Regions from separate parts of the Pantoea brenneri genome, predicted to be linked through region 3. Evidence: predicted binding sites of a transcription regulator. Region 3 holds the regulator's gene; each other region holds the start of a gene.
The links. The regulator PhoB, encoded in region 3, activates phosphate uptake and scavenging genes when phosphate is short. The targets are predictions, from matches to a motif close to CTGTCATAAAACTGNCNNAT.
Positions count from the first base shown of each region.

Region 1: pitA (inorganic phosphate transporter PitA) is a predicted target of PhoB. The motif match lies at 2,018-2,037, and genes of this name have one in related genera.
Region 2: glpT (glycerol-3-phosphate transporter) is a predicted target of PhoB. The motif match lies at 2,796-2,815, and genes of this name have one in related genera.
Region 4: uvrB (excinuclease ABC subunit UvrB) is a predicted target of PhoB. The motif match lies at 3,361-3,380, and genes of this name have one in related genera.

Region 1 covers NZ_JBCGBG010000005.1:155,538-161,412, reverse strand. Annotated here, with positions in the region: gene uspB (universal stress protein UspB) at 1-326, shown strand, start outside; gene pitA (inorganic phosphate transporter PitA) at 364-1,866, opposite strand; gene AABB92_RS18125 (BaiN/RdsA family NAD(P)/FAD-dependent oxidoreductase) at 2,110-3,294, shown strand; gene AABB92_RS18120 (aldo/keto reductase) at 3,304-4,290, opposite strand; gene AABB92_RS18115 (hypothetical protein) at 4,577-4,774, shown strand; gene AABB92_RS18110 (hypothetical protein) at 4,776-5,603, shown strand; gene AABB92_RS18105 (LacI family DNA-binding transcriptional regulator) at 5,635-5,875, opposite strand, start outside.
Region 2 covers NZ_JBCGBG010000006.1:24,680-30,554, forward strand. Annotated here, with positions in the region: gene metR (HTH-type transcriptional regulator MetR) at 49-975, shown strand; gene AABB92_RS18585 (YehS family protein) at 1,059-1,538, shown strand; gene AABB92_RS18590 (carboxylate/amino acid/amine transporter) at 1,721-2,584, opposite strand; gene glpT (glycerol-3-phosphate transporter) at 2,961-4,301, shown strand; gene yigL (sugar/pyridoxal phosphate phosphatase YigL) at 4,350-5,150, opposite strand; gene pldB (lysophospholipase L2) at 5,203-5,875, opposite strand, start outside.
Region 3 covers NZ_JBCGBG010000001.1:2,175,883-2,181,757, reverse strand. Annotated here, with positions in the region: gene AABB92_RS10345 (AAA family ATPase) at 1-503, opposite strand, end outside; gene sbcD (exonuclease subunit SbcD) at 500-1,699, opposite strand; gene phoB (phosphate response regulator transcription factor PhoB) at 1,895-2,584, shown strand; gene phoR (phosphate regulon sensor histidine kinase PhoR) at 2,599-3,912, shown strand; gene AABB92_RS10325 (PstS family phosphate ABC transporter substrate-binding protein) at 3,932-4,852, shown strand; gene AABB92_RS10320 (cobalamin-independent methionine synthase II family protein) at 5,226-5,875, shown strand, end outside.
Region 4 covers NZ_JBCGBG010000001.1:1,867,260-1,873,134, forward strand. Annotated here, with positions in the region: molybdenum cofactor riboswitch at 1-17, opposite strand, end outside; gene AABB92_RS08705 (gluconeogenesis factor YvcK family protein) at 223-1,128, shown strand; gene uvrB (excinuclease ABC subunit UvrB) at 1,130-3,151, opposite strand; gene AABB92_RS08715 (hypothetical protein) at 3,523-3,858, opposite strand; gene AABB92_RS08720 (ABC transporter ATP-binding protein) at 4,045-4,767, shown strand; gene bioD (dethiobiotin synthase) at 4,774-5,445, opposite strand; gene bioC (malonyl-ACP O-methyltransferase BioC) at 5,442-5,875, opposite strand, start outside.

The sequences.
Region 1 (5,875 bases), on a different contig from region 3:
CTATTGCGCTTTTTTGGGCTCTTTGTGTGGTGTGTATTGTGAATATGGCGCGCTATTTTTCTTCTCTGCGTGCGTTGCTGGCGGTATTACGCGGTTGCGATCCGCTGCTGTATCAGTATGTCGACGGGGCGGGCTTTTTCACCTCTCACGGCCAGCCCAGCAAACAGGTGCGACTGGTGACCTATATCTGGGCGAAACGCTATCTTGATCATCATGATGACGAATTTATTCGTCGCTGCGAGCGGGTAAGGGGACAGTTTATGCTGACCAGCGCGCTGTGCGGACTGGTGGTGATCAGCCTGGTGGCGATGGCGATCTGGCATTAAAAAGGGCGACTTGCGTCGCCCTCTGATCTCGCTGGCATTACACCAGTTTTAAGGCAATCCAGTAGAGCGAACCTGACAGCACAATACATACCGGCAGCGTGAAGATCCACGCCATGGCGATGTTTTTGATGGTCCGGCTCTGCAATCCGCCGCCGTCAACCAGCATGGTACCGGCGACTGACGAAGAGAGGATGTGGGTGGTCGAAACCGGCATTCCGGTATAGCTGGCGACGCCGATAGAGAGCGCTGCCGTGACCTGGGCTGACATTCCCTGTGCATAGGTCATGCCTTTTTTACCAATCTTCTCACCAATGGTGGTGGCAACACGACGCCAGCCAATCATGGTGCCGGTGCCGAGCGCTAACGCAACCGCAACGATAATCCAGACCGGCGCATACTCGATGGTGCCAAGCAGATCGCCTTTCAGCTTATTGAGGAAGCGCTGATCGTCCGGGGTGGTTTCCGGCAGCTTGGCCGCTTTGTCCGCCGTATCTGAGATACACAGCAGCAGGCGACGCATCTGGCCGCGCTGATCCACCGTCAGCTGATCGTAACTTTGCAGATTATTCAGCAGCACCTGTGCGCGCTGAACCGCCTGTAACGCGCGGGCGCTGTCACAGTGGAACTCCTGCGGGCTGGTTGATGGCACTTCTTCCGGCGTCGGCAGCTTAGGCGGCGCCATCTGGATGATATGCGTCAGCGAAGCGTTGTGCTGCTGATAATACTGCTCCAGATGATTGACCGCATCGCGGGTCCGGGTGATGTCGTAGCCCGAGGCATTCATGTTTACCACGAAGCCGGCCGGAGCCACGCCGATCAACACCAGCATAATCAGACCGATGCCTTTCTGGCCGTCATTCGCGCCATGCGAATAGCTGACGCCGATCGCTGAAACAATCAGGGCGATGCGGGTCCAGAACGGCGGCTTTTTCTTGCCGTCGATCTTTTCGCGGTCGGCTGGCGTCATATGGATGCGGGCACGCTTTTTGGTGCTGCTCCAGTAACGACGCAGAATAAAGATCAGGCCACCGGCGATCGCCAGGCCGACAATCGGCGACAGGATCAGAGACAGGAAGATGTTCAGCACTTTCGGGATGTTGAGTGCATCAACCACCGAGGTACCGGTCATCAGGGCGTTGGTCAGACCGATACCAATAATGGCGCCGATCAGGGTATGGGAGCTGGATGCCGGCAGACCCAGATACCAGGTGCCGAGATTCCAGATAATCGCCGCCAGCAGCATAGAAAACACCATGGCGAGACCGTGAGCCGATCCAACATTTAATAACAGATCGGTGGGGAGCATATGAACAATGGCATAGGCGACACTCAATCCACCGAGTAGCACGCCAAAAAAGTTAAAGACGCCTGCCATAACCACAGCAAGCTGGGCACGCATGGCACGCGTATAGATGACCGTCGCAACTGCGTTGGCCGTGTCGTGGAAGCCGTTGATTGCTTCGTAAAACAATACAAACAGCAGGGCAAGAACCAATAACAGGCCAGTACTGAGGTCTAGACCAGCAAACAGATGTAGCATAAACGTTACGCCATTTTTGGAGGACATGAACGCGGCGCATTATCCGCGACAACGTGCTGTATGGGAAAGGAAAATATAGCCTTAATTTGACCTTTAGCAGTAACGTAGCCGGGTTAAAGGGGGAAAAAGGCCCAGATATTAGTCAGTTACATTATGACACATTTACGGCAAATTTTTGACGCTGGCGTCTCAGTGAGCAGATCACTACAATCTGCGCCTTTCCGATTAAGTGAGTAAACCGCCGTGGAACAGTTTGACGTTATCATCATTGGTGCCGGGGCCGCAGGGCTGTTCTGTGCCGCCCAGGCCGGACAGCGCGGGCGTCGCGTATTGCTGCTGGATAACGGCAAAAAGCCGGGACGTAAGATCCTGATGTCGGGCGGAGGGCGCTGCAACTTCACCAATCTCTACACTGAACCGGCGGCCTATCTGTCACATAACCCTCATTTCTGTAAGTCGGCGCTGGCGCGTTATACCCAGTGGGATTTTATCGATCTGGTCAATCGTCACCAGATAGCCTGGCATGAGAAAACCCTTGGCCAGCTGTTTTGTGATGATTCCGCTCAGCAGATTGTCGATCTGCTGCTGGCCGAGTGCGAAAAGGGCCAGGTGACGCTGCGGTTACGCAGTGAAGTGCTGAGCGTGACGCGTGACGACAGCGGCTACACCCTGCAACTCAACGGCAGCACGGTTCAGGCGGAAAAACTGGTCATCGCCAGTGGCGGTCTGTCGATGCCCGGCCTGGGCGCATCGCCGTTTGGCTATAAGATTGCTGAACAGTTTGGTCTGACCGTCTTCCCGACGCGTGCTGCGCTGGTGCCGTTTACCCTGCATAAGCCGCTGCTGGAACAGCTACAGACTTTGTCCGGCGTGGCCCTGGAGACCACCATCGACGCGCAGGATGGCACCCGCTTTAAAGAGGCGATGCTGTTTACCCATCGGGGAATCTCTGGCCCGGCGGTGTTGCAGATCTCCAGCTACTGGCTGCCGGGTGAGTTCGTCACTATCGATCTGTCGCCTGCCACGCCGCTCGACGCCTTTCTGACCGTTCAGCGTGAGGCGCATCCGAACCTCAGCCTGAAGAACAGCCTGGCAAAAATTCTGCCGAAACGGCTGGTGGAGGTGCTGCAAACGCTGAAGGTGGTGCCCGATATCACCCTGAAGCAGCTCAACAGCAAGCAGCAGGCGGAGCTGGTGCAGACGCTGCACGCCTGGCGTATTCAGCCAAACGGAACCGAAGGCTATCGCACTGCTGAAGTGACGCTGGGCGGCGTGGATACCACCCAGCTCTCTTCGAAAACCATGGAAGCACGGACGGTACCGGGCCTCTATTTCATTGGTGAAGTGGTGGATGTGACCGGCTGGCTGGGGGGATATAACTTCCAGTGGGCGTGGAGTTCCGCCTGGGCGTGCGCCCAGGCGTTGTAAATCGCGCGACTACCAGCGCTGATGCACGTAAGGGGCGATCTTCGCCTGATAAATCTGCTTCAGCGCCGCCATGGTCTCGTCAGACAGCGCGTCAACGCTGCTGGCGCGGGCATTGTCTTCAGCCTGCTGGCGATTTTTCGCGCCGGGGATCACCACGCTGACATCGTCGTTCATCAGGATCCAGCGCAGCGCCAGCATCGCCATGCTGATGTCGCCCGGCACGTAACGACGAATCTCCTCTACCGCCTCCAGCGCCACCTCATACGGTACGCCGGAAAAGGTTTCACCCTTATCAAAGGCTTCGCCATTGCGGTTGAAGGCGCGGTGATCGTCGGCGGCAAACTGGCTGTCCGGGCCCATTTTCCCGGTCAGCAAGCCTGATGCCAGCGGGACGCGGGCGATAATCCCGACATTACGCCGTTTTGCCTCTCGCAGCAGCAGTTCCGCCGGACGCTGGCGGAAGATGTTGTAGATCAGCTGAATGGATGAGACGTTGGGAAATTCCAGCGCCTTCAGCCCCTCTTCGACTTTTTCTACCGACACGCCGTAATGGCGAATTTTCCCGGCGGCAACCATCTCATCCATCACTGCAAACACCTCCGGATTGTAATAAACCTCGGTTGGCGGGCAGTGAAGCTGCACTAAATCCAGCGTCCCGGTTTGCAGATTCTCGCGCGAGCGGTCGACAAACGCATTGAGGTTGCTGGCGTTATAACCGTCCGCCACGTGCGGCGACAGCCGCCGGCCCAGCTTGGTTGCCACAAACGGGCGCTCACCGCCGCGCTGATTCAGCACCCCGGCGATAATCTTTTCAGAGCGGCCGTCACCATACACATCGGCAGTATCAATAAAGGTTATGCCGGCATCCAGGGCAGCGTGCAGCGCGGCCTCGGCATCCTGCTGGCTGACTTCTCCCCAGGTCCCGCCAATCGCCCATGCGCCAAAGCCAATTTCGGAGACGCGCTGACCGGTACGACCTAACGTGCGTTGTTTCATCTGAATCTTCCTCAATACAGGGGTGACAGTAAGCTGACAAAGATTGAGCTTAGCGCTAACCGGCGAGGAAGGGATGACGCCCGGTCACAGACTGCTACGCTGAAAAAGGGCAGACGACACCGCCAATCTACTGGTTATGTTGGCTATTTCAGCAAAATGCGGCCAGAGATGAACACTAACCGCTTCGCTAATTAATTGATTTTAAGAAATTTCACCTGAAATTAACCAGGCGAGAGTGCCGTTTCGGTCACATACTTTCTCTTTTAAACCCGATAAGTGGATCGCCATGTTCAAATTTGTTAAATCGCTGTTTGCCAGTCCCGAGAAATTTCTGCAGATCATGTCCCGCCAGGACATCAACGACTCCATCGCTGAAGGTGAACGCATCATCATTGACGAGAACGGCAATATCTCGGTCAACACCCTTAGTGAAGAAGTGCACGAAGATTTTGCCCGCCATGTGAATACGTTAAAGGGAGTCTGAGGTGGGTACCGCAATATTCATGGTGTTAATGGTCAGTGGTTACTGGTACACCAGCCGCGATTTGAATAGCCGCTTTAAAATCCGCCGCTCGTCGGGCTGGGATGTCTATTTTCTGGTTGCCTTATACGGCTGTATTTTTGTTTTGCAGGGCGTGTTTGCCACCGGCATTGTCTGGTTACTGCTGCTCGCTATCTCTGCTATCGCCAATGCGGTACAGATGATCCCGGGCGTCCATCTCAAATGGCAGATGGAGTTTATGAACTGGAGCTTCCTCGGCATCCAGGCACCGATTGTGATCATGCTGGCGTTTGCCATTTTGTTTTGCCTGTATCGTTCGAACTGGGCGGGCAGTGCACGACTTAACGTCTCCGGGCGTAAAGATCTCTATCAGCAACTGTCGCGCTCGAATGGCGTTGAGCAGCTGCTGTTTCAGTGCATGGAAGAGGGTGAACTGGCGTGGATTACGCTCAAGTCGCGCCGCATCTACATCGGGATGGTGCACGCCTCGACCTTTGAGTATGAGAGCACCAAAAATATCGTCCTGATCCCGATGCTCAGCGGCTATCGCGACAGCAAAACGCTGAAGCTGGCGGTAGAGCATAACTACAGCAAGTGGTACGCCGAGCACGGCATCACGCTGGATTCCACGCCCAAAGACGCGATGTCATTTCGTAAAGTGATTATGGTCGATCAGATTGAAAGCCTGTCGCTGTTTGACCCGGCCAGCGCCACTGCACTGTCGATGGGTCATCCGCAGGAAGTCGAGAAGAGCCAGGGCAGCGATGACGGCCAGAGTCCGGATGATGAGAGCCGGGAGCCGCCGCAGTAACCTTTGTGCTGGCCCCTTAATGCGTGAGGGGTTACACCATATTCTCCGCCGTAAACAGCCGGAACGCGACTTTACCCTGCTGATAGACATCCGGCTGATAACCGGTTTCCAGATGCCGCAGCAGCAGGTCAATCGACAACCGGGCGTGCTGCCGGGCGTGCTGATCGAGGGTAAACGCCACTTCATCATTCAGCAGCAGCTGACGGGTCACTGAATAAAGCTCGTGGGTAATGTAAGTACAGCGGCCCAGCAGCTGATGGGCGCGCAGCGTT
Region 2 (5,875 bases), on a different contig from region 3:
GTATGTTCCTCAAGCGCAATATGTTCACTTTCGATGTGAAGGACTCTCATGATCGAACTCAAGCACCTGCGGACGCTTCAGGCTCTGCGTAATACGGGTTCGCTGGCGGCGGCGGCATCCCAGCTTCATCAGACGCAATCGGCGTTGTCCCACCAGTTCAGCGATCTGGAACAGCGGCTGGGATTCCGCCTGTTCGTGCGTAAAAGTCAGCCGCTGCGCTTCACGCCACAGGGCGACATCCTGCTGCAGTTGGCCGAACAGGTGCTGCCGCAGATCCAGCAAGCGTTGCAGGCCTGTCATGAGCCGCAGCAGACCACTCTCAGGGTGGCGATTGAGTGCCACAGCTGCATCCAGTGGCTGACGCCGGCACTGGATAATTTCCGTCAGAGCTGGCCGCAGGTGGTGATGGATTTCAAATCAGGCGTCACCTTTGATCCTCAGCCTGCGCTGCAGCAGGGCGAGCTGGATGTGGTGCTGACCTCCGACATCCTGGCGCGCTCCGGGCTGTTCTATTCGCCGATGTTTGATTTTGAAGTGCGACTGGTGCTGGCACCGGATCATCCGCTGGCGCAGGTTGAACATATTGCCCCTGAGGATCTGGCCGACGAGGTGCTGATGATCTATCCGGTGCAGCGTCAGCGCCTTGATATCTGGCGTCACTTTCTGCAACCGGCCGGCGTCAGCCCGGCGCTGAAAAACGTAGATAACACCCTGCTGATGATCCAGATGGTCTCGGCCCGCATGGGAATTGCCGCGCTGCCGCACTGGGTGGTAGAGAGTTTTGAGAAGCAGGGACTGGTGGTAACCAAAACGCTGGGTGACGGGCTGTGGAGCCGTCTTTATGCCGCGGTGCGCGATGGCGAGCAGCGTCAGCCGGTGCTGGAAGCCTTTATCCGCTTTGCCCGCCAGCATGCCTGTGAACATCTGCCTTTTGTCCGCGATGCGCTACAGCCCGGTGCGATATTGCAGCGTTAAGTCGGAGGGTACAAACCTGCGCGGAGGTGGGCAAAATCCCCTATAATGCGCAGCCTGTCGACTGACCATGAGAAGATCTCACCATGACTAACAACGATATTCTGCGCAGCGTGCGCTACATGCTCGATCTGAGCGATGCCAAAATGGTGGAAATTTTTGCGCTGGCGCAGTGTGAAGTCCCACAGACGGATATTCAGGCGTGGCTGAAAAAAGATGAAGATGCGGCGTTCCGTCCCTGCCCCGATGTGCTGATGGGCTACTTCCTCAACGGCCTGATTTTTTACCGTCGCGGAAAAAGCGAAGAGATGCCCGCCCCGTCCATTGAGCGCAAGATGAATAACAACATCTTTATGAAGAAGTTGCGCATCGCCTTTGATCTGAAAACCACCGATATTCCTGAGGTACTGAAACGCGTGAACTTTACCGTTTCGCAGGCTGAGATTGGTGCGATTTTCCGCAAGCCTGACCATAAGAACTATCGCGAATGCGGTGATCAGATTCTGCGCAACTTCCTGAAGGGGCTGGCGATGATTCAGCGTCCTAAGAGTGAAAAACCTGCTTAACTTCTGTTGCCGATCGCGTCGGGTACCTGCGTGGTCAGAAGTGGCGCACCTGATCGCAAAGAAAGCCTGCATCCATGCAGCACGGCCTCGCCATCCCTGGCCCGGACGATCCACAGGGATGTGAGATTCCTTCGCGATCGGACGCGCCAGCCCGGGAGGCCGCACCCATGCAACAGCCCTGTTTATGATCGGTCACCGCGCCCCACCACCCAGCGCTTATGCACCCACAGCGAGGCGAGGATCACCAGCGCTCCGGCAATGAAGCTCGGCCAGTGCGGTTTCTCCTGCCAGATAGCCAGATTAACCAGCAGACCGGCAGGCACGTGCATGTTGTTCATGATGCCAAGCGTGCCGGCATCAACCTGGGTCGCGCCATAGTTCCACATAAAGTAGCCCAGCCCTGAAGCGGCCACGCCCAGCCACACCAGAATGCCCCACTGCAGTGAGGTGGTGGGTAATTTCTGCGGATTGCCCCAGGCAAACCAGGCGATTACCGCGATCACCACCGCCCCCAGATAGAACCAGGAGAAGGCGGTGTGCTGCGGCATCGGACGGGTTTCCTGCAGGCGCTTATAGCCCACCATACCGGCAGCAAAGCAGATGTTTGCCAGCTGCACCAGCAACAGGCCGGTCCAGAAGTTATCGCTGACTTTGTCGTAGCGAATGATGGCCGCACCCGCTACCGCCAGCAAGGCGCTGAAGATATAGCCGACCCGCAGCGGACGGCGGCTGATCAGATCATAAATCAGGGTGACATAGAGCGGCGTCATCACGGTAAACAGCAGGAACTCTGACACGCTGAGATAGAGGTAGGCTTCGAAACTCAGCAGGTACATCACCCCTAATTGCAACATCCCCACCAGCATATAGAGCAGCAGCGTTGAGGGACGATAGCCGCGCCAGCGCAGGAACGGCAAAAAGACTAGCGCGGCCAGCGCCAGTCGCATCAGCACGGAAAACCAGCTGTCCACCTGACCGGCAAGATATTCGCCAATCAGGCTAAACGAAAAAGCCCACAGAATGGTGGTAATAATCAATAAGAACACAGTAACGGCCCCGAAATTAACAGAGCGACAGTGTAAACAATGTGCTGTCAGGCGGCTGCACTATCTGGTTTACATCTGGTTATTTACCAGGCAAACAAATACAACCGGCAAGAGCTTTGTTACGGCTGGTTAGCATCACCTTCTCTTTTCACGCCTGCCTGCGGCGCAAAATGCGCGAAATAAACCATCTGATGATCACTTTCGCTCTTAAGTGTAATAAAACTGTAACAAATGTGTCACACATCACAGTAACGCCGCGTCACTAATTTTATTCTTTGCGCGAAATGGAACATCACGCCGCCATTTTCCCTTTGTTTTTTTTTGACCCAACCACTGGGAATGTAAAAACCATAAAGTGCCCTGGAGGGCCTCACTGATGCTGAGTATTTTTAAACCTGCACCACGTCAGCCGCAGGTGGCAGCGGATCGCGTTGATCCGCTCTACCGTCGCCTGCGCTGGCAAATTTTCATCGGGATCTTTTTCGGCTACGCCGCCTACTACCTGGTCAGAAAAAACTTTGCGCTCGCCATGCCGTATCTGGTGGAGCAAGGCTTTTCACGTGGCGACCTCGGTTTCGCCCTGTCAGGCATTTCCATCGCCTACGGCTTCTCCAAATTCATCATGGGCTCGGTGTCCGATCGCTCAAATCCGCGCGTCTTTTTACCGGCCGGGCTGATCCTGGCTGCTGCGGTGATGCTGTTTATGGGATTTGTGCCGTGGGCCACTTCCAGCATCATGGTGATGTTCGTCCTGCTGTTTATCTGTGGCTGGTTCCAGGGAATGGGCTGGCCACCGTGCGGACGGACCATGGTGCACTGGTGGTCACAGAAGGAGCGCGGCAGCATTGTCTCAGTGTGGAACTGCGCCCATAACGTTGGCGGCGGCCTGCCGCCACTGCTGTTTCTGCTCGGTATGGCGTGGTTCAACGACTGGAAAGCGGCGCTCTACATGCCCGCTTTTGGTGCCATCCTGGTGGCGTTCATCGCCTTTGCCCTGATGCGCGACACGCCGCAGTCCTGTGGTCTGCCGCCGATTGAAGAGTACAAAAACGACTATCCGCCGGATTACGATGCCAGCCATGAAGAAGAGCTGACGGCTAAGCAGATCTTCATGAAATATGTACTGCCCAATAAACTGCTGTGGTACATCGCCCTGGCAAACGTGTTTGTCTACCTGCTGCGCTACGGCATTCTGGACTGGTCACCGACCTACCTGAAAGAGGTGAAGCACTTCACGCTGGATAAGTCCTCCTGGGCCTACTTCCTGTATGAGTATGCCGGCATTCCGGGAACGCTGTTGTGTGGCTGGATGTCGGACAAAGTGTTCCGGGGTAATCGGGGTGCGACCGGGGTGTTCTTTATGACGCTGGTCACCATCGCCACCGTGATTTACTGGCTGAACCCGGCGGGCAACCCCGGCGTTGATATGGCCTGTATGATCGTGATTGGCTTCCTGATTTACGGGCCGGTGATGCTGATTGGTCTGCACGCGCTGGAACTGGCACCGAAGAAGGCCGCCGGCACCGCTGCGGGCTTTACCGGTCTGTTTGGTTATCTGGGCGGTTCCGTCGCGGCCAGCGCCATTGTCGGCTACACCGTCGACTACTTTGGCTGGGACGGCGGCTTCCTGGTGATGATTGCTGGCTGTGTACTGGCGGTGATCCTGTTGTTACTCACCATGGTTAGCGAGCATAAACACAAGCAAAAACTGGCCTGACGGCAATAAAAAAGGGCCGGTTAATCGGCCCTTTTTTGCGCTGTTCTGTCAGGAAAGATAGAGGTCACGCAGCGTCTGCGGCACCGCATCGTCGGCGTTGGACCCGATCACTTCCAGTTCAGGCAACCGGTCTTTCAACCGCTGGTGCGCGTTGTGCATGATGAATCCTTTACCCGCCATGCTCAGCATCTCGACATCATTCATGCCGTCGCCAAAGGCGATGCAATTATGCAGCGTATGACCCAGTTGCTTCGCCACGGCTTCGAGCGCATGCCCCTTCGATACGCCGCCCGCCATCACTTCGAGGCAGGTAGGCAGTGAAAAACTGACGTTGACCCGATCGCCCCAGCGCGCTTCAATCGCCTGCTCCATCGGAATCAGATGCTCGGGATCTTCGCAGGTAAAAAAGACCTTACTGATGTTATCCGTCGGCAACAGACCCGGTTCATAAACCTGATAGTTGAATACCGATTCACGGAAATAGTCCTGCTCAGCGGGACGTGAACGGCTGACAAACCACTCATCATCACGGTAAACGTGGGTCAGAATATCGCTGTGATGATACTGCAGGCCAAACAGGTCGTTAGCGATATCCTCATCCAGATTATGGCTGAACACCAGCTCGCCCTGGGCGTTATGTACCCGCGCGCCGTTTGAGGTGATCATATACGCCGGGATAGCCAAGCTGTCACGCATCTGTCCGACATCGATATGATGGCGACCGGTGGCGAAAACAAAGTGGATATCCTTTGCCACCAGTTGTTGCAGCGTTTCACGTGCAAAAGGCGTCAGGCGATGTTCGGGAGAAAGCAGCGTGCCATCCAGATCGGATGCAACGATGTGGTACATGAAAACCTCGGGTATCTGATTCTGCTGACCGTGGCCAGCCGGATAATGAACGTCAGTGATGCGATGAAAAAAAGTCGATCACTGCATTAAGCGCTTCGGCGCGCATGTCATCTTTTTCGAACAGGATCTCATGACGCGCACCGTTGATCACCCGCGGTTTGTTGCCTTCGCACGGATGACCCGCCGCCGCCATGGCAGCACAAAAAAGATCCTGCGAACGATTATCCACCACCTGATCGTCGCTGGCCTGCAGCAGCAGCAGCGGGGTGGTGATTTTATCGGCCTGACTGATAATGTTGCGGCCGGCATGAATGCCTTCGCGCACCCAATGATAAGTCGGGCCACCGACGCGAATCGCCGGATCGTCGGCATAAAAACGCAGGCTGCGCCGATAACGCTCAGCACTGTGCGTCAGCCGGTTAATGCCAAACGGATGCGCCCGCCAGCGCCCGGTACCCAGCGCGTAACCGTCGCGCAGCGCCGGGCGTTTCTCGGCCCAGTCGAGGATCCGGTGCGCCAGAAATGAGGGCAACGGCAGCGCGATACCAAACATCGGTGCCACCAGCGCAACCGCATGAAAAGCCTGCGGCTGTCGCGCCAGAAACAGCGTTAAAATGGCCCCGCCCATGGAGTGGGCCAGCGCATAACGCTGCTGATAGTGGCCGCTGACAATTTCTTTCAGGTAGAGCGTCTCCAGATCGTCGACGTAATGCGCGAATTCTGCC
Region 3 (5,875 bases):
TCGCTGGCTTTGGCGTTGAGGAAGGCGGCAAACTGCCCCTGGGACAGCATCATTGAGCGGGTAAAACGCTCAAAGTCGAGGCCGGAAAGGGTCTCAATCAGCCTCAGTTTGTCACCGACCTTGTCGGCGACGATGGTATCGTCGGCACAGCGCGCCAGCTCAACCCGCGGCGCCTGCAGTTTGCCGTCGGCGGTGCCGCGTGCGCGGTTCTGGCTCCAGAAGGCGCGCCAGGCTTCGCCTTTGATCTCAAATTCCACTTCAGCCAGACACTCGGCGCAGTCGCGGGTCATCAGCGCATTCTGGCTTTGGGAGATGGCGCCGAGACGCGGCGTCTGGTGATAGAGCGCCAGGCAGATGGCATCCAGCAGCGTGGTTTTGCCTGCGCCAGTGGCACCGGTAATCGCGAACAGCCCGTTACTGGCGAAGGGTTCAGCGCGGAAATCGATAAACCATTCACCGCGCAGTGCATTAAGGTTTTTAAACCGTAGCGTGAGGATCTTCATTGTGGTTCCTCAATGTCGGCCAGCGTCTGGCGGAACAGGGTGGTCATCTGATCGATCTGCTGCGGTTGCAGTTCACTATCCAGCGCCAGGCGACGGGCAAACACCTCTTCCACTTTCAGTTCGCTCAGGGTTTCGTTATCGAGTCGCGCCAGGCTGTGCTGACGCTGCTCGCGGCTGCGGCGTAACAGCAAAACCTCAACCGGCAGTTCTGCGGTCAGGGTTTCCACCTGACGCTGCAGATCGCTGAGGTACTCCTGAGTGGTGACTTCAATATCCAGCCAGGTCGGTTTTTCCTGCTGCATGTCGCTGAAATCGCTGAGCTGCTGCGCGATCTGCGCCAGTGAACCTTTCAGCACCTGCATCGGCTGCACCTGCGGCACCACCAGCGGCGTCACCGCTTGCAAACCGCGCGGGGTGAAGTCCAGCAGGAAGACGCTTTTTTCACTGCCCAGTTCATCAAAACTGAGTGGAATCGGCGAGCCGCTGTAACGAATGTGCTCAGTGCCCGCCACCCGCTGAGCGCGGTGAATGTGGCCGAGCGCGATGTAATCCACGTCCGGGAACGCGGAGGCCGGGAAGGCGTCCAGCGTGCCGATATAGATGTCACGCACCGAGTCGCTCTGGCTGACGCCGACGGTGGTGAGGTGACCGGTAGCCACGATTGGCAGAGCCGGCTCCAGCGCCCGCGCAGCAGCCACGCGCTGCTGATAATGGTGAGCAATCGCCTCCAGCAGCGAGGTCTGCTTGTCGCGTCCGGACTGTCCGGCGCGGCTGCGCAGAATATCGCGCGGTCGCAGATAAGGAATGGCGCACAGCAGCACGCCCGGCTCGCCCTGACGGGTGGTGAGCAGCAGCACATCGCTGTTGGTCTGAGGCGTGGCGATCACCCGGGTATTCAGGCAGGCGAGCAGTTCGCGTGACTCATTGAGCGTCGCCACCGAGTCGTGATTGCCCGCCAGCACAATCAGCTGACAGCCGCTGGGCTGCAGCGCCACCACAAAGCGGTTGAACATTTCGCGCGCGTAGCTGGGCGGGGTGCCGGTATCGAACAGATCGCCCGCAACGATTAACGCATCCACCTGATGCTGTTCAATCTGGATCAACAACCAGTCAAGAAACGCCTGATGTTCCGCCGCCCGACTCTTGTTGTAAAAGAACTGCCCCAGATGCCAGTCCGCAGTATGAATGATGCGCATAAAACTCCCTGCCGTTGTAATTCGCCCGACGATTATACTGGCTCTGCGGCCAAAGCGAAAAATTGTCGCTGCGCTGTCATAATTGATTACCACTGGCCTGAATGAGCGGTTATGTTTTTCATAAAAGTGTCACAAATCTGACGCATAATGGCGCCGCGAATCTCAGTGACAGCCGTCATATCAGCAGGAGTAATAATGGCTAAGCGCATTTTGGTTGTGGAAGATGAAGCCCCAATCCGTGAAATGTTGTGCTTTGTTCTGGAGCAGAACGACTATCAGCCAATTGAGGCGGAAGATTATGACAGCGCAGTGGGTAAGCTGATTGAACCCTGGCCCGATCTGATTCTGCTGGACTGGATGTTACCCGGCGGCAGCGGCATTCAGTTTATTAAGCATCTGAAACGCGAAGCGATGACCCGCGATATTCCGGTGATGATGCTCACCGCACGTGGTGAAGAAGAGGACCGGGTGCGTGGGCTGGAAGTCGGCGCTGACGATTACATCACCAAGCCCTTCTCGCCAAAAGAGCTGATGGCGCGCATCAAAGCCGTCATGCGCCGTATTTCACCGATGGCGGTGGAAGAGGTGATTGAGATGCAGGGACTGAGTCTGGATCCCTCCTCGCATCGGGTGATGTCCGAAACCACGCCGCTGGAAATGGGCCCTACCGAATATAAACTACTGCACTTCTTTATGACGCACCCGGAGCGGGTTTACAGCCGCGAGCAGCTGCTGAACCATGTCTGGGGCACCAACGTGTATGTCGAAGATCGCACCGTCGATGTTCACATTCGCCGTTTACGTAAAGCGCTGGAAGTCTCCGGCCACGATCGCATGGTACAAACCGTCCGTGGAACAGGGTATCGTTTCTCTGCCCGCTACTAAACGGAGTTTTCACCGTGCTGGAACGCCTCTCCTGGAAGAGATTACTGTCAGAACTGCTGCTGGCGTGTCTGCCTGCGCTGCTGCTTGGCCTGCTGTTCGGTTATCTGCCGTGGCTGCTGTTGCTGAGCGTACTGGCGGTGCTGCTGTGGCATTTCCACAACCTGATGCGCCTGTCGCACTGGTTGTGGCTCGATCGCACTATGACGCCGCCGGCTGGGCGGGCCAGCTGGGAACCGCTGTTTTACGGGCTCTACCAGATGCAGTTACGCAACCGGCGGCGGCGGCGTGAACTCGGCAACCTGATTAAACGCTTTCGCAGCGGCGCTGAGTCGCTGCCAGATGCGGTGATCCTCACCACCGAAGAGGGCACCATTTTCTGGTGCAACGGGCTGGCGCAACAGCATCTCGGGCTACGCTGGCCGGAAGATAATGGCCAGAACATCCTCAACCTGCTGCGTTATCCGGAATTCTCGCGCTATATCCGCCAGCGTGACTTCGACAAACCCCTGACGCTGGTGCTGAATAACCAGTACCACATGGAATTTCGCGTCATGCCCTACAGTGAAGGGCAGTGGCTGCTGGTGGCGCGTGACGTCACCCAGATGCACCAGCTGGAAGGGGCGCGCCGTAACTTCTTTGCCAACGTCAGCCATGAACTGCGTACCCCGCTGACGGTGCTGCAGGGCTATCTGGAGATGATGAATGACTCGGTGATGAACGAGCGTTCACGCGGCAAGGCGCTGCATACCATGTCGGAGCAGACGCGCCGCATGGACAGCCTGGTCAAGCAGCTGCTGACGCTGTCGCGGATTGAAGCTGCGCCCGCGATCGATCTGAAAGAGAAGGTCGATGTGCCGGTGATGCTCCGGCTGCTGCAACACGAGGCCGCCACCCTGAGCGGCGGACGTCACGACATCCATTTCCATACCGATCCGCATCTGAAAGTCTTTGGCAACGATGAACAGCTGCGCAGCGCCATCTCCAACCTGGTCTACAACGCGGTAAACCACACGCCGGAGGGCACGCGCATTGATATCAGCTGGCTGCGCAGTAAGCAGGGCGCAACGTTTCGGGTGTGCGATAACGGACCGGGCATTGCGGCTGAACATATTCCCCGTCTCACCGAGCGTTTCTACCGGGTCGATAAGGCGCGATCGCGGGCGACCGGCGGCAGCGGACTGGGGCTGGCGATCGTGAAACATGCCCTGAGCCACCATAATGCGCGGCTGGATATCACCAGCGTGCCGCATCAGGAGACCTGTTTTACCTTTACCTTGCCGGCAAGGTTGATTGTCAGCAGTGGGATGCAGGAGAATGCCCTCCATTAATGGCTGACGGATCTGCTTGATGCGCGCACTTGTTTTGTTGATGGTCATTTTATTGCCGGGCATGGCGCTGGCACAGCCCGGCGCGCTGTCGGGCAACCTTAGCAGCGTCGGGTCTGATACCCTGGGCTACCTGATGACGCTGTGGGGCGAGGATTTCAGTCGGCAGGCTCCGGGCGTCAATGTGCAGGTGCAGGCATCCGGATCGTCGACCGCGCCGACTGCGCTGGCTGCCGGTGCGGCGCAGCTCGGACCGATGAGCCGCCCGATGCAGGCGGATGAACGGCAGGCGTTTGAAGCGCGCTATGGTTATCCTCCGCTGGCGGTACCGGTAGCGATGGATGCGCTGGTGGTGGTGGTCAATCAGCGCAATCCGCTGCAGCAGATAACGCCGCGTCAGCTTGACGCCATTTTCTCGATTACCCGCCTGTGCGGGGCCACCTCGGTGCCGCAACGCTGGGGCGATCTCGGCGCGCGGGCGGCTGAGTGGGCTCACCGGCCGATCCAGCGCTACGGACGCAACTCGGCGTCCGGTACCTGGGGATTCTTCAAGCAGCAGGCGCTCTGTCAGGGTGATTTTCGCAATGACGTAGCCGAATTTCCCGGTTCGGCAGCGGTGGTGCAGGCGGTGGCAGGCAATCCACGCAGCATCGGTTACGCCAGTTTTGGCTTCCACCTCAGCGGCGTAAAGATGCTGGCGGTGGTGAACGATCGGGGTGAGGCTGTGGCACCCGACGCGGACGCAATCCGCAGTGGTCGCTATCCGTGGGCCCGTCCGCTCTATCTGTATGTCAACAAGGCGCCGGGTAAGCCGTTGCCACCGCTGGTCGCAGCCTTCCTGCAGCAGGTGCTCTCGGTGCAGGGACAGCGACGGGTCAGCGAAGCGGGTTATCTGCCACTCTCTGATAGCCAGATGGCGCAGGCGCGCGCGGCGCTTAACTGATCCTCTTCAGACGCGCATTCTGCTCTGCTTGTGTGCTGCGCGCGATGTTTAAGCGAGGGTCTCCAGGCGCGTAGGGCTTTCGCTGTCCGGAACCTGGAAGGTTCACCTTCAGGCGCGCATTCTCTCCTTAACCGCTATGGATGTGCTCCTCTCCCGGCGCGCGCATGTCGCTGCTTATCTGCTGCAAAACCGCGCGGTAGCCCGTCTTATCTGCCAACATGAATTTTCTTCATGGCCTGTGAATTTTCTTCTATTGCAGCGGGCGGCGGCACATGTCATTCTGCGTTCAGACGTATAGCCATCCAGATGGCTATAAATAACAGAGCGCAATTATTTCCTGCTGAAACCATCGGCAGGCGAGACAGGAGTGATCATGCAAAGAAATACCGCCCCGTTCCGTGCTGATACCGTAGGCAGTTTTCTGCGTCCCGCCGCGATTAAGCAGGCGCGTGAGCAGTTCGCCGCTGGCGAAATTGATGCGGCAGCGCTGCGCCAGGTTGAAGATGACGCCATCCGCGATGTGGTCGCCAGACAGCGCGAAAATGGCCTGCAGGTGGTGACCGATGGCGAATTTCGTCGCGGCTGGTGGCACTTCGATTTTTTCTACGGCCTGGATGGTGTGGAAGCTTATGAAGCAGAGCAGGGGATCCAGTTCAACGGCGTGCAGACCAAAGCGCATGGCGTAAAAGTAGTGAGCAAGCTCGGCTTTTCCAGCCATCCGATGCTGGAACACTTTCGCTTCCTGCAAAGCATTGCCGGTGATGCGGTGGCAAAAATGACCATTCCCAGCCCCAGCGTGCTGCACTTCCGCGGCGGTCGCAAAGTGATCGACGCTGAGGTCTATCCGGACCTGGCAGATTATTTTGACGACCTGGCACAGACCTATAAAGACGCCATTAAGGCGTTTTACGCCGCGGGTTGCCGTTATCTACAGCTGGATGACACCGTCTGGGCCTACCTTTGCTCTGAGGATCAGAAACGCGATATCCGGGCACGCGGCGACGATCCGGAAGCGCTGGCGCG
Region 4 (5,875 bases), 310 kb from region 3:
GAGTGTACGCTGACCCGTTGATCAGCGCGGTTAATCAAGATGGTAGCGCGATTTCCGCGACTCTTCCATTCGCTGTTTTCGCTATATATTCTGATACATATCGAATTTTCACCGCATTTTAGCGACAGGATACGTTAAAATGCGCTTCAGATTTTGACGCAAGTCATCCGCGCGGGTTTAGCGTTTAGAGCGACGTCACGCGAGACGATGTTAAGGAGAAGTATGAATCGCACACTGGCCGATCTCGATCGCGTGGTGGCCCTGGGTGGCGGACATGGCTTAGGCCGCGTGATGTCTGCCCTGTCGCCGCTCGGCTCACGCCTTACCGGCATTGTAACCACCACCGATAACGGCGGTTCAACCGGCCGCATTCGCCGCTCAGAAGGCGGCATCGCCTGGGGCGATATGCGCAACTGCCTCAACCAGCTGATCGCCGAACCGAGCGTGGCCTCAGCGATGTTTGAGTATCGCTTTGCCGGTAACGGGGAGCTGGCCGGACACAACCTCGGCAACCTGATGCTGAAAGCGCTCGATCACCTGAGCGTGCGTCCGCTGGAAGCGATCAACATCATTCGTAACCTGCTGAAGGTCGATGCCTTTTTGATTCCGATGTCGGAGCAACCGGTGGATCTGGTGGCGCTCGATGTGGAAGGCAATATGGTCTACGGTGAAACTGCAATTGATGAGATGAAGCAGCCGCCGCAGGAGATGATGTTGCATCCCAACGTCCAGCCGACGCGGGAAGCGCTGGATGCGATTGGCGAAGCGGATTTAATCCTGATCGGGCCAGGCAGTTTTTACACCAGCCTGATGCCGATTCTGCTGATGGAGGAGATGGCGCAGGCGCTGCGTCGGACGCCCGCCACCATGGTCTTTATCGGCAATCTGGGTCGCGAACTCAGCCCGGCAGCAGCCAGCCTGACGGTCGCCGATAAACTGGCAATGATGGAGCGCTACATTGGCAAACGGGTGATTGACGCAATTGTGGTCAGTCCCTCCGCCGACATCAGCCAGGTCGATAACCGGCTGATTGTGCGTGAGCCGCTGGAGGCCGCCGATATCAAATATCGTCACGACCGCCAGCTGCTGCGGGTCGCGCTGGAACACGCCATTCAGGGCTTTAGCTGAGTTACGAGGTGGCAATAAACAGCGTGCGCAGCTCATGCAGCTGATCGCGCACGCTGGCCGCCTGTTCGAACTCCAGGTTCTGCGCATGCTGCTGCATCTGCCCTTCCAGCTCGTGGATCTTTTTCTGCAGGGCCTGCGGCGACAGCGCCAGGTAATCCGCTTCAGCTTCGGCCGCGCCGCGACGTGCCGGTTTGGCTTTGCCACGGGTTTTCACCACGTTGTTGCCCAGTTCCAGAATATCGGTAATTTTCTTATTCAGGCCCTGCGGCACAATGCCGTTCTCTTCATTGTACTGCTGCTGCTTCTCGCGGCGGCGTTCAGTCTCTTCAATCGCCCGCGCCATCGACGGGGTAATTTTATCGCCGTAGAGAATTGCCTTGCCGTTAATGTTACGCGCCGCACGACCGATGGTCTGAATCAGTGAGCGTTCGGAACGCAGGAAGCCCTCTTTATCCGCGTCCAGAATGGCCACCAGCGATACTTCCGGCATATCCAGCCCCTCACGCAGTAAGTTAATGCCCACCAGCACATCAAACTCACCCAGACGTAAATCGCGGATAATTTCCATGCGTTCAACGGTATCAATATCGGAGTGCAGGTAACGCACCTTCTCACCGTGCTCTTCCAGATATTCGGTCAGATCTTCCGCCATACGCTTGGTCAGCACCGTCACCAGCACACGTTCGTTGATCGCCACCCGCTGACGGATTTCCGACAGCAGATCGTCGACCTGGGTCGCCACCGGACGCACTTCGAGGATCGGGTCGAGCAGACCGGTAGGACGCACCACCTGGTCGATCACTTCGCTGCCCGATTTTTCCAGCTCATATTTACCCGGCGTGGCTGACACGTAGATAGTCTGGGGCGCCAGCGCCTCAAACTCTTCAAACTTCATCGGACGGTTATCCAGTGCCGACGGCAAACGGAAACCGTACTCTACCAGCGTCTCTTTACGCGCCCGGTCGCCTTTATACATCCCGCCAATCTGCGGGATGGTGACGTGCGATTCGTCGACCACCAGCAAGCCATCGGCTGGCAGATAGTCAAACAGCGTCGGTGGCGCTTCACCCGGTCCGCGCCCGGAAAGATAGCGCGAATAGTTTTCGATGCCGGAGCAGTAGCCCAGCTCGCCCATCATCTCCAGATCGAACTGAGTACGCTGGGTAATACGCTGCTCTTCCAGCAGCTTATTATTTTCCAGCAGCACCCTGCGGCGATCCGCCAGTTCCACCTTGATATCTTCCATCGCCTGCAGAATGCGCTCACGCGGCGTCACGTAGTGCGTTTTCGGGTAGATGGTAAAGCGCGGCACTACCGAGTCGATCTGGCCGGTAAGCGGGTCAAACAGCGACAGGCGCTCTACCTCTTCGTCGAACAGCTCAACGCGCAGGGCGATATCGTCCGATTCGGCCGGGAAGATGTCGATCACTTCGCCGCGCACCCGGAACGTACCGCGCTGGAACGCCTGATCGTTGCGGGTGTACTGCAGCTCTGACAGACGGCGCAGAATGCTGCGCTGGTCGATAATCATGCCGCGGGTCAGGTGCAGCATCATTTTCAGGTAGAGATCGGGATCGCCCAGACCGTAGATCGCCGAGACCGAGGCGACCACAATCACGTCACGCCGCTCCAGCAGCGCTTTGGTCGCCGACAAACGCATCTGCTCAATGTGTTCGTTAACCGAGGCGTCCTTTTCGATAAAGGTGTCGGAACTCGGCACATAGGCTTCCGGCTGGTAGTAGTCGTAGTAAGAGACGAAAAACTCAACCGCGTTATCCGGGAAGAACTCCTTCATTTCACCGTACAACTGCGCCGCCAGCGTTTTGTTGGGCGCCAGTACCATGGTTGGACGGTTGAGATCGGCAATCACGTTGGCGACGGTGAAGGTTTTCCCCGAGCCGGTTACGCCTAATAAGGTCTGGTGGGCCAGTCCATCTTCCAGCCCCTCCTCCAGACGACGAATCGCCTCTGGCTGATCGCCAGAAGGTTTGAAAGCGGAATTCAATTTAAAGGCTTTACTCATGAATGCAGTTCCTGCTGAAGAAGTCGGCGGGCAGGCCACTATTTTACTCTGCTATGGTGATTTTGCCAGAAAATAATACTGGATATAAAAACAGTATTGAGGCAGAGTAATCGCCACTGTCGGGATACTTTTTCGCCGTCGATTGCCGCTTGCTTTATCGCGCAGGTTGTTGCGCAAGGTTATCCCCAGGCGGAGATCGGATTTAACATTTGTCAATAGACCGTCACAAAATTACAGTTCGATGAACTGACAGATAATTCGCAGGCTTGTTTTTTATTAACCAATTGATTTTACTGGCTTATGCCCAAAAGCCCAGATTCTCGACATTATGTAACCAGGCCGCGTATTTCCTCGCTTCCAACCTGTTTTCATTACCTAATGCACAAGGTTATCCACAGGAATGGTGGATAAGTGATGGCAGCCCCGCCGCCATCGGCTGTGTATAATTTTTCCCTGCCGCTCGGTTTCGCTAAAAATAATTTTTTTTCCGCTAATTTTAGCTGCCGTGGCTGACCCATTGTTCTGCTTTTTTTACCGGTTGCCTTCTTTAACCCGCGTCTTTGCCGCATCTGTTGCCCATTCCTAATCAGAATCGCTGCCTCATCATTGTACGTCTGCACCAGAAACGCCGCCCGCTGGCACTGCAAAAGTGCAGTAATGTTATCACCGGCAGAAATTGATAAGCATTGCTCATCTTTTAGCGCCACAGACCCGCGCTGCTGGCTGAAAAATGGTTGCTGCGGAATCTGGCCTGGGAATTGCAAGAATCCGTGGCGTCAACGCGCAACGCGCGCACTGTACTGCAATGGGGAGCGTGCCATTGCTGATAACTTGTTTGCCAGACGACACAGAGCGGAAGCATTCAGGCTAATGATCGGGAAGGAGAGTGTCAGATGCTGAGTTTACGTTCGGTAAATCAATTTTACGGTCAAAATCATATTCTGTGGGATGTCGATCTCGATCTGTCGCCTGGCACCTGCACCGGCGTTCTCGGCCGGCCCGGGATGGGGAAAACCACCCTGGTGAACTGCATCATGGGCAGGCTGCCGATTAACAGCGGATCGATCTCCTGGAAAGAGGATGGCTCACCGCCCGCCGACCTGCTGCTACAGCCGGCGGAGCAGCGGGCGCAGATGGGTATTGGCTACGTGCCGCAGGGCCGCCATATTTTTACCCAGATGAGCGTGGAAGATAATTTGCTGATCGCCCTGCTGGCCGGAGCAAATCAGGCTGACCGCCACCGCGCCATCCCCGAAATGGTGTTTGACCTGTTCCCGGCGCTCTATTCGTTACGGCAGCAGCGCAGCGGCGATCTGCCCATCGATCAGCAACAGCAGCTGGCCCTGGCGCGGGCGCTGGTGTTACAGCCTAAGCTGCTGATTCTGGATGAGCCAACCGACGGTATGTCACCGTGGCTGGAGGAGGAGATGGGCAATCTGATTCGCCGCCTGAATCTCGACTACGGCCTGACCATCCTGCTGCTGGAGCAGCGACTGTCGCTGATACGCCGCGTGGCCGACTATTTTCTGCTGTTGCATCGCGGGCGTAACGTGGCGCAGGGCAAAATGGCGCAGCTGGATGACCACACCGTCAACAAATGGCTGACGGTGGCCTGAGGTTTGTTAGTCCGGTAAGGTCAGATACTGGCCGCAGCTGTCCTGCTGCGCCGCTTCGGTCAGATACGGAATGGTGCCGAGACAGGGCGCGGGCAGTCGCTGCTGCAGGCTGGTGAGATATTCCTGATAACGGTTACCGGGCGGCACCACGGTGTTGGCGATCCAGCCAGCCAGTCGCAGCCCACGCGCCCGTACCGCATCCGCGGTCAGCATGGCGTGATTGATGCAGCCCAGCTTGACGCCAACCACTAAAATGACCGGCAGCTGTTCACTGCTGACCCAGTCGGCGTAGGTGTGCGTGGCGGATAACGGGGTGTACCAGCCGCCCGCCCCTTCGACCAGAATCCAGTCAGCCAGCGGCTCCAGCGCCGCCAGTCCCGATGACATGGTCAGCGAAGTGATCGGCCTGCCCTCTTCGGCACTGACGATGTGCGGCGACGTGGGTTCGAGGAACGCCAGCGGATTGACCTGCTGATAGTCTAACGGCACGCTGCTGTAACGCTGCAGCGCCAGCGCGTCACTGTTGCGCAGCCCCTGCGCTGTCATCTCACAGCCGGAGGCGACAGGCTTGTAGCCGGCGCAGCGATAACCCGCGGCCCGGGCCGCCTGTAACAGCGCGCCACTGGCGACCGTTTTACCGACTTCGGTGTCGGTGCCGGTGATAAACCAGCGCTTCATGATGAACTTACTCCATAGATTAAATGATAACTGAGGCGGAAACCGTGCCGATCGCGCGGCCAGTGCGCTTCCAGCTGTGCCAGCCGTTGCCGGGTCAGCAGCGGACCGTCACGCCCCTGATGCAGATGGGTGGCGCCAATCCCTTTCAGGGAACGCATAGCGCTGAGCGCATCGGGAAAATGCAGGGTAATCAGCGCTGACTCACAGCTCAGCCGGTGGGCTGCGCAGGCTGACGCGATCTGCTGTTCGCTGAGAAACCGGTTGGCGTGAGGATGTTCGTCAAGATACGACCAGGCCTGATGCACTTCCTGCAATGAACCGGCGCTCAGGGTCGAGAACAGCAGCGTGCCGTCGGGACGCAGCACCCGTCTGAACTGGCTCAGCGCCTGCGACAGATCGTCGCTCCACTGCACCGCCAGGTTGCTCCATA